3 regions of the Burkholderia sp. AW49-1 genome follow, and region 1 is predicted to be linked to each of the others. Evidence: predicted binding sites of a transcription regulator. Region 1 holds the regulator's gene; each other region holds the start of a gene.

Region 1 (4,059 bases):
CGGCCTTGTCGGCGGCATATTCCATCGTCACGACGCGGTAGCCTTCCATCGCCGCCTGCAGCGCGCAGATCGGGTCGATTTCGGTGACCCACACCGTCGCGCCCAGGCCGCGCAGCGATTGCGCGCAACCCTTGCCCACGTCGCCGTAGCCCGCGACGACCGCGACCTTGCCCGCGATCATCACGTCGGTCGCGCGCTTGATGCCGTCGACGAGCGACTCGCGGCAGCCGTACAGGTTGTCGAACTTCGACTTCGTGACCGAGTCGTTCACGTTGAACGCCGGGAACGGCAGGCGGCCGTCCTTTTCCATCTGGTACAGGCGATGCACGCCGGTCGTGGTTTCTTCGGTCACGCCCTTGATGTGCGCGAGGCGCGTCGAGTACCAGGTCGGATCGGCGTCGAGGTGCTTCGCGATCGACTTGAAGAGCGCGACTTCTTCCTCGTTGGTCGGCTTCGCGATCACCGAACGGTCCTTCTCGGCCTTCGAGCCGAGGATCAGCAGCAGCGTTGCGTCGCCGCCGTCGTCCAGGATCATGTTCGCGAATTCGCCGTTCGGCCATTCGAAGATGCGGTGCGAGAATTCCCAGTATTCGTCGAGCGACTCGCCCTTGAACGCGAACACCGGCGTGCCGGCTTCGACGATCGCGGCAGCGGCGTGGTCCTGCGTCGAGAAGATGTTGCACGACGCCCAGCGGACATCGGCGCCGAGCGCCTTCAGCGTCTCGATCAGCACGCCGGTCTGGATCGTCATGTGCAGCGAACCTGCGATGCGCGCGCCCTTCAGCGGCTGCTGCGCCTTGTATTCGTCGCGGATCTGCACGAGGCCCGGCATTTCGGTCTCGGCGATGTTCAGCTCCTTGCGGCCCCAGCCGGCAAGCGCCATGTCGGCGACGATGTAATCCTTGGAAGCTTGCGAATCGATAATGGCGTTCATCACGCCCTCCTTTCTAAAAAAGTTCTAGAAATTGGTGACGTGAGCGCCGTTCAGGAAGCGGGGCCGGCGCGAATGTTGCCGCACGGCTGCTTGGTGAAGCTTTCCGAGCCTGGCGGACGCAGGATGGTCCGTCGCAACGCTCCTCGGAAAACGGGAGGGATTGTAGCAAATCGGCGCGGGAAATGCGCGCCGCGCGCCGCGCGCGGCGTCGACGCGCGCGGGCGTTATGAAAGGGTCAGTTCTCGGCGCCGACCCATGCCTGTTCGCGCAACCGCGCGCGCAGGCGCGCGACGGCCTGGCTGTGCAGCTGGCACACGCGCGACTCGCTGACCTCGAGCACCGCGCCGATCTCGCGCAGGTTCAGCCCACGCTCGTAGTACAGCGACATCAGCAGTTTCTCGCGCTCGGGCAGCCGCTCGATCGCTTCGACGAGCGCCTCGCGCAGGTGTTCGTCGAGCAGCGACGACAGCGGATCGGCGTGATCGACGCGATAGCGGTCGAGGAACGGCTCGTCGTCGGCCGCGCGATCGAAATCCTCGTAGTAGATGAGCTGGCTGCCGTGCAAGTCCTGCAGCATCCCCTGGTATTCGTCGAGCGGCATCTTCAGGTGCTGCGCGATCTCGGCCTCGCTCGCCGAGCGGCCGAGCTGCTGCTCGACCTGGTGCACCGCGTACTCGACCTCGCGCGACGTCTTGCGCAAGCTGCGCGGCAGCCAGTCGTTGCTGCGCAGCTCGTCGAGCATCGCGCCACGGATGCGCTGGGTCGCGTAGGTCTCGAACTGCGCACCCTGGTCTTCCTTGTAGCGGCCGGCCGCGTCCATCAGCCCGATCATGCCGGCCTGGATCAGGTCGTCGAGATCGACGCTCGCCGGCATCTTCGCGACGAGCTGCAGCCCCAGGCGCCGCACGAGCGGCGCGTATTGCGCGAGCACGTCGGCCTGGGTCATCTTTCCTTGAGCGTTGTACATCATGGCTCTCTCCTTCCGGTGGCGCTCACGCGGCGTGTGCCGCACCCGCCTCGTACGACGGCTTGCCGCCCGCATGCACGGCGCGGCCGGCGCCCGATCGCGGGCGCATCGGCCAGTACAGCAGGTCGGCGGCGATCTGCCGGTAATCGCGCGCGGCAACCGACGACGGGAACGCGTCGACCGCGGTATGCATCAGCTCGCGCGCATGCTCGACGAGCGGATCGGCGCTCACGCAGCCGGCGTCGGCGATCGACACCGTCAGGTAGCGGCTCGCGACGCCCGCGAGGTTGTCGAATGCGGTCCTGGCGTCGGCGTGGCTGCCGACATGATTGGTCAGCACGCGGAACTGCGCGACCGCGTGCGCGAAATGCAGGCGCTTCATGCACGCGTACGCCTCGGTGATCGCTTGCGCGGCGACCCGCGTGACGATCAGCACGTCGTGCGCCTCGCGCGCGAGCGGGGAGAACGTGCCGTCTGCACCGAGCTGCGCGTCGACCAGCACGATGTCGGCCTGGCCGTCGATGAAGTCGCTCAGTTGCGAATCGCTGTAGCCGTCCCGCGCGGCCGCGCACAGGCCGAACCCGGCGGCGACGCGCGTGCGTTCGCCGTCGCGCAGCCAGGCGCCCGCGAGCGTCGCCGTGGCCGAATGCACGTCGGCGCGCTCGTCGACGACGAGCACGTCCTTGCCGAGCGCGGTCAGCGCCGCCGCGACGTTCACGACGGTCGTCGTGCAGCCGACGCCCGCCGGCCCGCCCGTCACCGCGACGATGCGCGACGCGCGCCCGGCCAGCAGGCGCCGCAGCCCTTCGGCCTGATCGATGATCCGTTTATCCAAATCGCACCTCGTGCAGCTCGGCGGTGGAACGTGCGGTCAGTGCGGAAAGCAGCGTCGGCATGTCCTCGTCTTGCGGCACGAAGGGCGAGCCGTCGCGCGGCACACAGAACGCGCTCTTCAGCAGGAACCGGGTCGATGCGACGTACAGGTTTTCCGGCACTTTCTGGCCGGTCGACACGTAATGGACCGGCAGCTTGTAGCGGATCACCGTGTCGAGCACGCCGCCGAGGTGGGTCGCCTCGTCGAGCTTGGTCAGGATGCAGCCGGCGAGATCGGGATACTCGGCCGCGCTGCGGTAGGCCTGGACGACCTCGTTGAGCGTGTCGCCGTGGCTCGTCGCGTTCAGCAGCAGCAGGCGCTGCACCGGCGCGTTCGCGCCGTGCAGCATCGCGATCTGGTCGGACAGCGCGCGGTCGCGCTGGCTCATGCCGATCGTGTCGATCAGCACGATGTGCTTGTTGCGCAGCTCGGACAGTGCGAGCTCGAGATCGCCCGCATCCTTCACCGCGTGCACGGGCACGCCGAGGATCTTGCCGAAGATGCGCAGCTGCTCGTGGCCGCCGATCCGGTAGCTGTCGGTGGTCAGGAGCGCGACCTTGCTCGCGCCGAAGCGCATCACGCAGCGCGCGGCGAGCTTCGCCGTGGTGGTCGTCTTGCCGACGCCGGTCGGCCCCATCAGCGCGAACACGCCGCCGCGCTCCATCAGCGCGTCTTCGCTCTCGAGCACCGGCAGGTTCGCCGCGAGCACCGACTGCGCCCATTCGGCGGCCTGCTCGAAGGTCTGCGCGTCGTCGCCGGACGGCAGGTTGTCGACCAGCATGCGCACCAGTTGCGCGGAGAAGCCGGCCGAGAACAGGTGCCTGGTCAGCGCGCCGTGCACCGGGCTGCGGCGCTGGCGGTCGTGCCACATCAGGCTGTCGAACTGCTCTTCCATCATCCCGCGCATCGCGCCGAGCTCGTGCATCACCGTGTCGTTGACGATGCTCTCGATGCGCGTCTTCACCGCGTCGGCCACCGCGGCCGCTGCTTCCGCGGACAGGCGCGTGCGTTCGGCCGGCTTCGCGGCGCCCGCTTCGCTCTGGCGGTTCGTGGACGCGGTGGCCGACGGCATCCGGCGTTCGGCGTCGCGCACGATGTCGCGCGCCCAGCCAGCCGGCGTCGCGGGCGCGGCGTCCTGCTGCGCGCGCGCCGGCGCTTGCGGCGCGGCCGGTGCGGCCTGCGTGCGGGCGATCAGCGCTTCGCGCTGCTGGGTCAGGCGCTTCGCGTGCTCGACGAGCCACGGCGCGGGTTCGGACGCTGCCGCCTGCGCGCCGGCAGCGGGCG
Region 2 (4,059 bases), on a different contig from region 1:
CAGGGCGGCCTCGTTCCGCGTGAGCCGGTCGGCGCCGGCCGAATTCGCGCGCAGTCGCGCGACGAGCTGCGCGCCGTTCAGCACCAGCTCCGCGTCGACCGTGCCGAGCGACGGCAACGTGAGCGTCAGCCGCGTGCGCCATGCGATCCCGTCGCCTGCGTCGTCGCCGCCGCGCGACGCGTGGCCGCCCGGATCGTCGGGCTCGATCGTCCAGTCGAGCCGCGCGCCGGGCCATGCCTCGCCCGCCCAGCGGAACTGATCGGTCGCGAGCGCATCGAGTTGCTGCCGCACGATCGGCACGGCGGCCGGATGCACGGGGGCCGGTGCCTGCGCCTGCGGATCGGCGGACGCGGCGGCCAGGTCGGCGCGCGCGGGCGTCCAGCGTGTGTCGGGGCGGTCGCCGAGCGAGTTGGTCGTCGCGGCCGTCGCCGACGCCGCACCTTGCCGAGCGGCGGCAGCCGCGTTCTGGGCAAGCTCGCGCGGCATTGCACCGCCCGACGCGGGCGCGCCCGGCTGCGTGGCCGTTCGCGCCGCCGTCGGCAGCGGCAGGCGCTGTGCGAGCAGTTCGTCGAGCACGTCGGGCGCATCGCGCTGCGCGGCATCCGGGGCGGGCTGCACCGGCGCGGCCGTGAGGCGCGCCTGCGGTTCGCGCATCAGCGCGGCGAGCGGGCGCTGGCCGGCCAGCCACTGCGCGAGATGGGATTCGTAAAAGAGGCCGCTTTCGCTCACGGCCTGCGCGAGCGCCGCACGCAGCGCCGCGACGGGCGGCGCGGCCGCCGCATCGCGCACAGCCACGACGTCGGAGGCCGGCGTTGCGGTGGAAAACGCGGCGGCGGACGCCGCCGGACCGGCGGCCTCCTGCTCGTCCGGCGGCACGGCCGCCGCCGTGCTCAGCAACACGGCAGGATCGGCCAGCAGCGGCGTGCGCCCGGCGACCACGGGCGTCGCGACGCCGCCCGAGCGCGAGATCGCGTCGAGCACGAGCGCGACATCGGACAACGCCGTCTGCGCGGATGCCGGCGGCGGCGCCGGCGGGGCCCCGGCCGAAGACGGCGACGGCGCGCCGGCGCCCGGCGTGCCGACCTGCGCAGTCGCGCCGCCGGCGGGTGCCGTCACGGGGCCGGTCAGCAGGCTGTCGAGGCGACTCGCCAGCAGGGCGGCCGCAACGGAGTCGATACCGGTCATGATCGGAGCCTGCTCACCTCAGCGACATCGTTGCGAAGCCGGGCATGCGGCAGCCGCCGCCCCGGAAAACGGGCACTACCCGCGAGCGCGGTAGAGATCGGTCAATACCTGGGTCGAGCGCCGCGCCTCGAACAGCGCGGACAGCCGTGCGACTTCCGGGCTCGCGAGATCGCGGATCGCGGCGTCGTCGGCGAGGATGCGGCGAATCAGCTCGAGCTTGCGGCCGAGGTCCGCCTGGTCGAGCGCGACGCCCGGATGGGCTTCCTTCAGCCCGTCGACGAGACGCAGGAATTCGGCCTGCAACTCCGGCAGCGCGCTCCACTGTGCGCCGCGCGCCGCGGACAGCATGCGGCCCGACACGGCCGCAAGCGCCTCGTAGCGAGCGAAGTATTCGGCCTTGAGATTCATCGCGCCGCGCCCGCCGCCTGTTGCGCGGCCATGCGCGCGACTTCCGGCGCGATGCCCGTCCACGCTTCCTCGAGCGTCGCGAGCAACCCGTCGACCTCGACCAGCATCGCGTCGCTGGCATGCATGTTGGCTTCCAGCAGGCGCCGGCCGATATACGTGTACAGCGCGTCGAGGCGCCCAGCGATCTGGCCGCCCGCGTCGCGGTTCAGCGACGCCTGCAGGCCGCTCTCGACGATCCCGATCGCCTTGCCGATCGCTTCGCCGCGTGCGGGTACGTTGCCCTGCTGCAGGTGCATGCGCGCGAGCGCGATGGCCTGGCGCGCGCCCTGGTACAGCATCGCGATCAGCCGGTGCGGGGAGGCGCCCATCACCCCCGTCTCGACGCCGACACGCGCGTACGCACTGGCTCCAGCGTGTCCTGGGGAAAACATGCGCTTCTCCTTGTGATGCGTTGGCTATGCGGTAGCCGCCGCCCTGCAATGCATGACGCGGCCTTGTTCCAGAGTTATCGGAAGGGAATTGAAAAGCTTTAGGCGCACGACCCGCCTGCCGGACCGGCCGGCCGCCCGCGGATGCCCGTCGCCGGCTGGCCGCCCCCGGTCGGCGGTCGCGTCACACGGACATCTGCATGATGTCGTTGTACGCGCTCACGAGCTTGTTGCGAACCTGGAGCCCGAACTGGAAACCGATGTTGGCCTTCTGCATGTCGACCATCACGTCGTTCAGCGACACGTTCGCCGCGCCGACCTCGAACGCCTGCGCCTCGCCGAGCGCGTGCTTCTGGTCGCCGCTGATCTTGTCGAGCGACGCCTTCATCGCGCTCGCGAACGTGCCGGCCGTCGCCGCGCCCGAACCGGCGAGCGCCGCCGTCGGGCTCGCGACGCCGCCGCTCGCCTGCGCGGCCATCGCCTGCATCTGTTGCAACACCGAACCGATTCCGCTGACGTTGGCAGCCATGCTGTCCCCAGACATATAGAGAGAAGAGACCCGGACGCACCGGGCGGCCCGGCGGCGCCGCACGATGCGCACCATGCCGGATCGCGAAAAAGGATAGCAGCGCGGCGCGCGCCAAAGCCGCGAAAGTACGGGGGAAACCCCGCTCTTTTCGGTCGATCGGAGTCGGGCCCCGGTCCCGATAATCGCATCGTGTCATTGTCCGTCCGCTCGTCCGAGCGGCTCAGTCGTCCCGCTCCGGAGAAATTCCACGCATGGATTCGCAGGCCAACTCGCTGATCAACCCCGACGCCCGCACGGGCCTCGCCAGCCCGGTGCCAGGCGCCACCGCGGCCGCTGCGTTGCCGGGAGCAGGCGGCGCCGGCGCGGACTTCGGGTTCGGCGGCTTCGCGGAACGCATCCCCGGCATCACGCGGATGAAGGGCAACCCGAAACTGCCGTTCGTGATCGCCGTCGCGCTCGCCATCGCCGCGATCACCGCGCTCGTGCTGTGGAGCCGCACGCCCGACTATCGCGTGCTGTACAGCAACCTGTCGGACCGCGACGGCGGCGCGATCATTACCGCGCTCCAGCAGGCAAACGTTCCCTACAAGTTCGCCGACGCCGGCGGCGCGATCCTCGTGCCGTCGAACCAGGTGCACGAAACGCGCCTGAAGCTCGCCGCGATGGGCCTGCCCAAGGGCGGCTCGGTCGGCTTCGAGCTGATGGACAACCAGAAATTCGGCATCAGCCAGTTCGCCGAGCAGGTGAACTACCAGCGTGCGCTCGAAGGCGAGCTGCAACGCACGATCGAGTCGATCAACGCCGTGAAGACGGCGCGCGTGCATCTCGCGATCCCGAAGCCGTCGGTGTTCGTGCGCGACAAGGAAGCGCCGAGCGCGTCGGTGTTCGTCGATCTCTACCCGGGCCGCGTGCTCGACGAGGGCCAGGTGCAGGCGATCACGCGGATGGTGTCGTCCGGCGTGCCCGACATGCCCGCCAAGAACGTGACGATCGTCGACCAGGACGGCAACCTGCTGACCCAGACCGCGTCGGCCACCGGCCTCGACGCGAGCCAGCTCAAGTATGTGCAGCAAGTCGAGCACAACACGCAGAAGCGCATCGACGCGATCCTCGCGCCGATCTTCGGCACCGGTAACGCGCGCTCGCAGGTCAGCGCGGACATCGATTTCTCGAAGCTCGAGCAGACCTCGGAAAGCTACGGCCCGAACGGATCGCCGCAGCAGACCGCGATCCGCAGCCAGCAGACCAGCAGCGCGACCGAACTCGCGCAGGGCGGCGCATCGGGCGTGCCGGGTGCGCTGTCGAACACGCCGCCGCAGCCGGCTTCCGCGCCGATCGTCGCCGGCAACGGCCAGAGCGGGCCGCAGTCGATGCCCGTCAGCGACCGCAAGGACCAGACGACCAACTACGAGCTCGACAAGACGATCCGCCACGTCGAACAGCCGATGGGCAACGTGAAGCGGCTGTCGGTAGCCGTCGTCGTCAACTACCAGCCGGTCGCCGACGCGA
Region 3 (4,059 bases), on a different contig from region 1:
GCGCGTGTACGATCCGCTCGCCGCCGAAACGGCGATGCTCGATGCATTGTCGACACTGATCGTACGCCATGCCGACGCGCGGTTGCGGCCGGCGGCGCTCGCGGCCGACGAGCCGCGCGTCGATGCGATGCGCGAGAGGCTCGCCGCCGATCTCATGTGCACGGTCACGCTCGACGACGTCGCACAGGCCGCCGGCCTGTCGCCGTTCCACGCAGCGCGCCTGTTCACCCGGACGATCGGGATGCCGCCGCATGCGTGGCGCAACCAGCTGCGGCTGCAACGCGCGCTTGCGCCGTTGCGCGCGGGCGTGTCGATCGCCGACGTCGCCGCGGCCAGCGGCTTCGTCGACCAGAGTCACTTCTCCCGGCATTTCAAGCGGATGTTCGGCGTGCCGCCCGGACGCTGGCAAGCGCGCTGACGCCTCCTCGCCCTGCATTCGACAATACGCGGCAAGTGGCACGCAGGTTGCACCGCGTGCGCAAGAACGTACAAGCCGCCACGGGCAGCGCACCGCTATCCTGCATTTCATGGAGACGCGCCCTGTGAAACCTTCCCCCACACCTTCATCCCCGCCCCGCCACCCGCTCAACGAATGGCTCGACGGCGCACGCGACACGATCCCGATGATGATCGGCGCGGCGCCGTTCGGCGTGATCTTCGGCACGCTGGTCGGCGGCGGCCCGCTCGCCGCATGGCACGGCGCGCTGATGTCGCTCGCGGTGTTCGCGGGCTCCGCGCAATTCATCGCGCTCGGCCTCATCGCCGGCAGCGCGAGCTTCGTCGTCGTACTCGCGACGACGCTGATCGTGAACCTGCGTCACCTGCTGTACAGCGCGACGCTCGCGCCGTACGTCGCGCACCTGCCGCTGCGCTGGCGCGCGACGCTCGGCGCGCTGATGACCGACGAGGTGTTCGCGGTCGCCTATGCGCACTACCGGCACTTCCCGCCCGGTGCGATCGGCCCCCACTACTTCTTCGGCTCAGGCCTCGCGATGTACCTGAACTGGCAGGTCTGGACGCTCGCGGGCATCGGTTTCGGCGCGGCCTTCCCGGGCCTCCAGTCGCTCGGCCTCGATTTCGCGATGGCGGCGACCTTCATCGCGATCGTCGTTCCGCAACTCGGCACGCTGCGCTATTTCGCGGCCGCCGCGACGGCCGGCACGCTCGCGTACTTCTGGCAGGGCTGGCCGTACAAGCTCGGGCTGCTGGGCGCGGTCGCCGCCGGCGTCGCGGTCGGCGTCGCGCTGACGCTGCGGCGCGAGCGTTCGCGCACCGCCTCACGCACGGAGACCGCATCGTGAGCTACGCGCTGCTGATCCTCGGGATGGCCGTGATCACCTATGCGATCCGGACGACGCTGTTCCTGTTCGGCGAGCGGCTGACCTTCCCGCCGCTCGTGCGGACCGCGCTCGGCTTCGTGCCCGTCACCGTGCTGACCGCGATCATCGTGCCGATGACCGTCTCGCCGCACGGCGGCACGGCCGAACTGACCTGGCGCAATCCGCAGCTTGTCGGCGCGCTCGCCGCCGTGCTGGTATCGGCGACGACACGCCGGCCGCTCGTGACGATCGCGGTCGGGCTCGCGGTGTTCTTCTTCTGGCAAGGGATCGTGATGCCGCATTGGCTGCCGGCCTGAGCGAACGTCGCCCGCCCACGCTCAAGTTTTCTCCCGGCGCGCCGATATCGGGTAGGAAGACCCGCCATCGGCCTCGGCGCGAACCGGTCCGTCGACGCTGCGCCCGCACCGGTGCGCGGTGTCGGCCGCCGGCCCGCGCGGGCCGCCATCGAGACGACTCATGGGCCAGATCACCCTTTCCCTCAAGGACGACACGCTTGCGTCCCTGCGCAAGGACTACGACGCATTCGTGCGCGTGTCGCTGAAACTCGACCCGCAGTTCGCGACGCCGTCGTTCGAGGATTTCCTGCGCGCCAAGCTGCTCGACAACATGGTGCCGCTGACCGAGCATGCCGTGCAGCGGATGCTCGAAGGCGGCCAGTACGCGTGGGCGAAGCGCACGCTCGACAAGGAATTTCCGGACGTCGTCGCGATCCTGATGCGACAGGCCGGCGAATTCGGCTTCGGCTTCGCGTCGCGCTCCGAATGGACACCCGACGAGCTCGCGAAGGCGTGCCGTGACTGGGCCAAGGCGATCGTCGCCGAAGCACAGGGCGACGCGTCGCTCGTCGATCCGCTCGCCGCGCAGATCAAGAGCGCGGTGCACGACATCCAGGCGCTCGAGGAAATGATGCAGACGCCCGCATGGCGGCTTGCGGAATCGCTGCGCCAGCGCGTCTACGAGGCGAAGCTCGCGTGCGAGATGAGCGTCGGCAGCGCCGCGCGCGACAAGCTCGGCGAACTGCGCGGCCTGCTGCGGCTCGGGCTCGCGCACGGTTCGTTCCAGAAACAGGAAGCGCAGCAGATCATGGAATACCTGCGGCTGCTGAAGCCCGAGATCTTCGTCGACGAGCCGTACGACGTTTTCGCGCGGCTTGCCGCGTGGCTGCGCAGCGTATTCACGCCGTCCGCCGCGCGATCGGCGCACGGACCGGGGCAGGAACAGCACCGGCCATGACGGCCCGCGTCCACGCATGAAGAACGGCCCGGTCCGCGCGAAGCGAACCGGGCCGCCGATCGATCGCCGTCACGACGCGCCGTCCGGGGCGAACGTCGTGCGACGTCGGGGGGCCGCTTACTGCGCGGCACCCGAGGCCGATGCACCGCCCTGCACGCCGGCCGACGCGCCGCCTTCGACCGCCTCGTCGCCCACCTTCGACTTTGCCGTGCCGGCATGATGCTTGGCCGACTTCGCCGCATGCTTCGCGTGCTTCTTGGCCGAGTGGACCGACGACGATGCCGTATCCTTCGCGCCGTCGGCTGCCGCACCGACCGCGTCGGTCGCGCCGCCGACCGCATTGCCCGACGCGTTCGCGCCGGCACCACCCTGCATGCCTGCACCTGCGCCAGCCCCTGCCGCCGGCGCCTGCGCCTGCACGCCGGCACCTGCGGTGCCCTGGGCCGCGACACCCGTCTGCGCGAATGCGGCCGAAGTGGCGAACGCCGTCAGCGCGGCACCGATCAGCATCGTACGAATCTTGGACATGACAATCCTCCTCAAGAAGTTGTGGGCGCGGACCGCGTCGATGCGATCCGTCGCGTCCCCTGCCGCAACGCGCAGCAGGTACGACGAAAGACCCGCGGGCCGCACGTCCGGTTCTCGAATCTCTCAGACTGTTACCCACCGTTTCATTTGCTGACGAATCGCTCACAGTCCTTAACAACTGCGGCGCGCGGGCCTGCACGAGCGTCCGCACTCGCGCGCCGGCCGTCGGTGCCGTATGATGCGGGGCGATTCCTCCCGCGCACGCGCGCTCCCTTCGTCATGCCCAATCTGGATTTCACGCTGACCGGCGAATACGTCGAGCTGCACAACCTTCTCAAGATCACCGGCCTCGCGGATAGCGGCGGCACCGCGAAGATGTTCGTCGCGTCCGGCGCGGTGAAAGTCGACGGCGTGGTCGAGCTGCGCAAGACGTGCAAGATCCGCGCGGGTCAGGTCGTGCTGTTCGGCGATACGCGGATCGCGGTTCACGACGCGTAGCGGTTCCCCCTGGCCGCGACATGGCCATCGGCGCGCGTTCGACACCGTTCGAATAAAGCCGTAAGCTAGCCGTCTCTCAAAATAAAGACAGCGCGGGCCCGCACCCGCGCGAGCGCTCATTCCATGTCGCATTCCGGTCTTACGCGGACGGCCGCCGCGCCGCCGTCCCTGTCCAGTCATGCCGCCGATACCGCGCGCCTCGCCGCGCCGCTCGCGATCGCGCAGCTCTCGCAGATGGCGATGAGCGTCACCGACACGGTGCTGCTCGGCTCGCTCGGCCCCGACTCGCTCGCGGCGGGCGGCCTCGGCGCGAACTTCTTCTTCGTCATCGTGACCGTGCTGCAGGGCGTGCTGTCGTCGGTCAGCGTGAGCGTCGCGCATGCGCGCGGCGCGCAGGCGGAAGACCGCGTGCCGCACATCTACTGGACCGGCTTCGCGCTTTCCGTGCTGCTCGCGATTC

Evidence for each region. The regulator FliA, encoded in region 1, starts transcription of late flagellar genes. The targets are predictions, from matches to a motif close to CTAAAGTTTNNNNNNNNNNNGCCGNTA.
Region 2: the regulator FliA is predicted to act here: its motif matches at 2,100-2,126, upstream of fliS (flagellar export chaperone FliS).
Region 3: the regulator FliA is predicted to act here: its motif matches at 1,657-1,683, upstream of ACV22W_RS25315 (DUF4088 family protein).

What each region holds. Positions count from the first base shown of each region.
Region 1 is NZ_JBSAXF010000008.1:189,815-193,873, reverse strand. It holds gene ahcY (adenosylhomocysteinase) at 1-934, opposite strand, end outside; S-adenosyl-L-homocysteine riboswitch at 969-1,085, opposite strand; gene ACV22W_RS15380 (RNA polymerase sigma factor FliA) at 1,170-1,904, opposite strand; gene ACV22W_RS15375 (nucleotide-binding protein) at 1,927-2,736, opposite strand; gene flhF (flagellar biosynthesis protein FlhF) at 2,729-4,059, opposite strand, start outside.
Region 2 is NZ_JBSAXF010000013.1:109,404-113,462, reverse strand. It holds gene fliK (flagellar hook-length control protein FliK) at 1-1,185, opposite strand, end outside; gene ACV22W_RS20590 (flagellar protein FliT) at 1,261-1,593, opposite strand; gene fliS (flagellar export chaperone FliS) at 1,590-2,024, opposite strand; gene fliE (flagellar hook-basal body complex protein FliE) at 2,206-2,550, opposite strand; gene fliF (flagellar basal-body MS-ring/collar protein FliF) at 2,802-4,059, shown strand, end outside.
Region 3 is NZ_JBSAXF010000021.1:26,620-30,678, reverse strand. It holds gene ACV22W_RS25330 (AraC family transcriptional regulator) at 1-418, shown strand, start outside; gene ACV22W_RS25325 (AzlC family ABC transporter permease) at 528-1,301, shown strand; gene ACV22W_RS25320 (AzlD domain-containing protein) at 1,298-1,636, shown strand; gene ACV22W_RS25315 (DUF4088 family protein) at 1,797-2,573, shown strand; gene ACV22W_RS25310 (hypothetical protein) at 2,691-3,101, opposite strand; gene ACV22W_RS25305 (RNA-binding S4 domain-containing protein) at 3,381-3,599, shown strand; gene norM (multidrug efflux MATE transporter NorM) at 3,723-4,059, shown strand, end outside.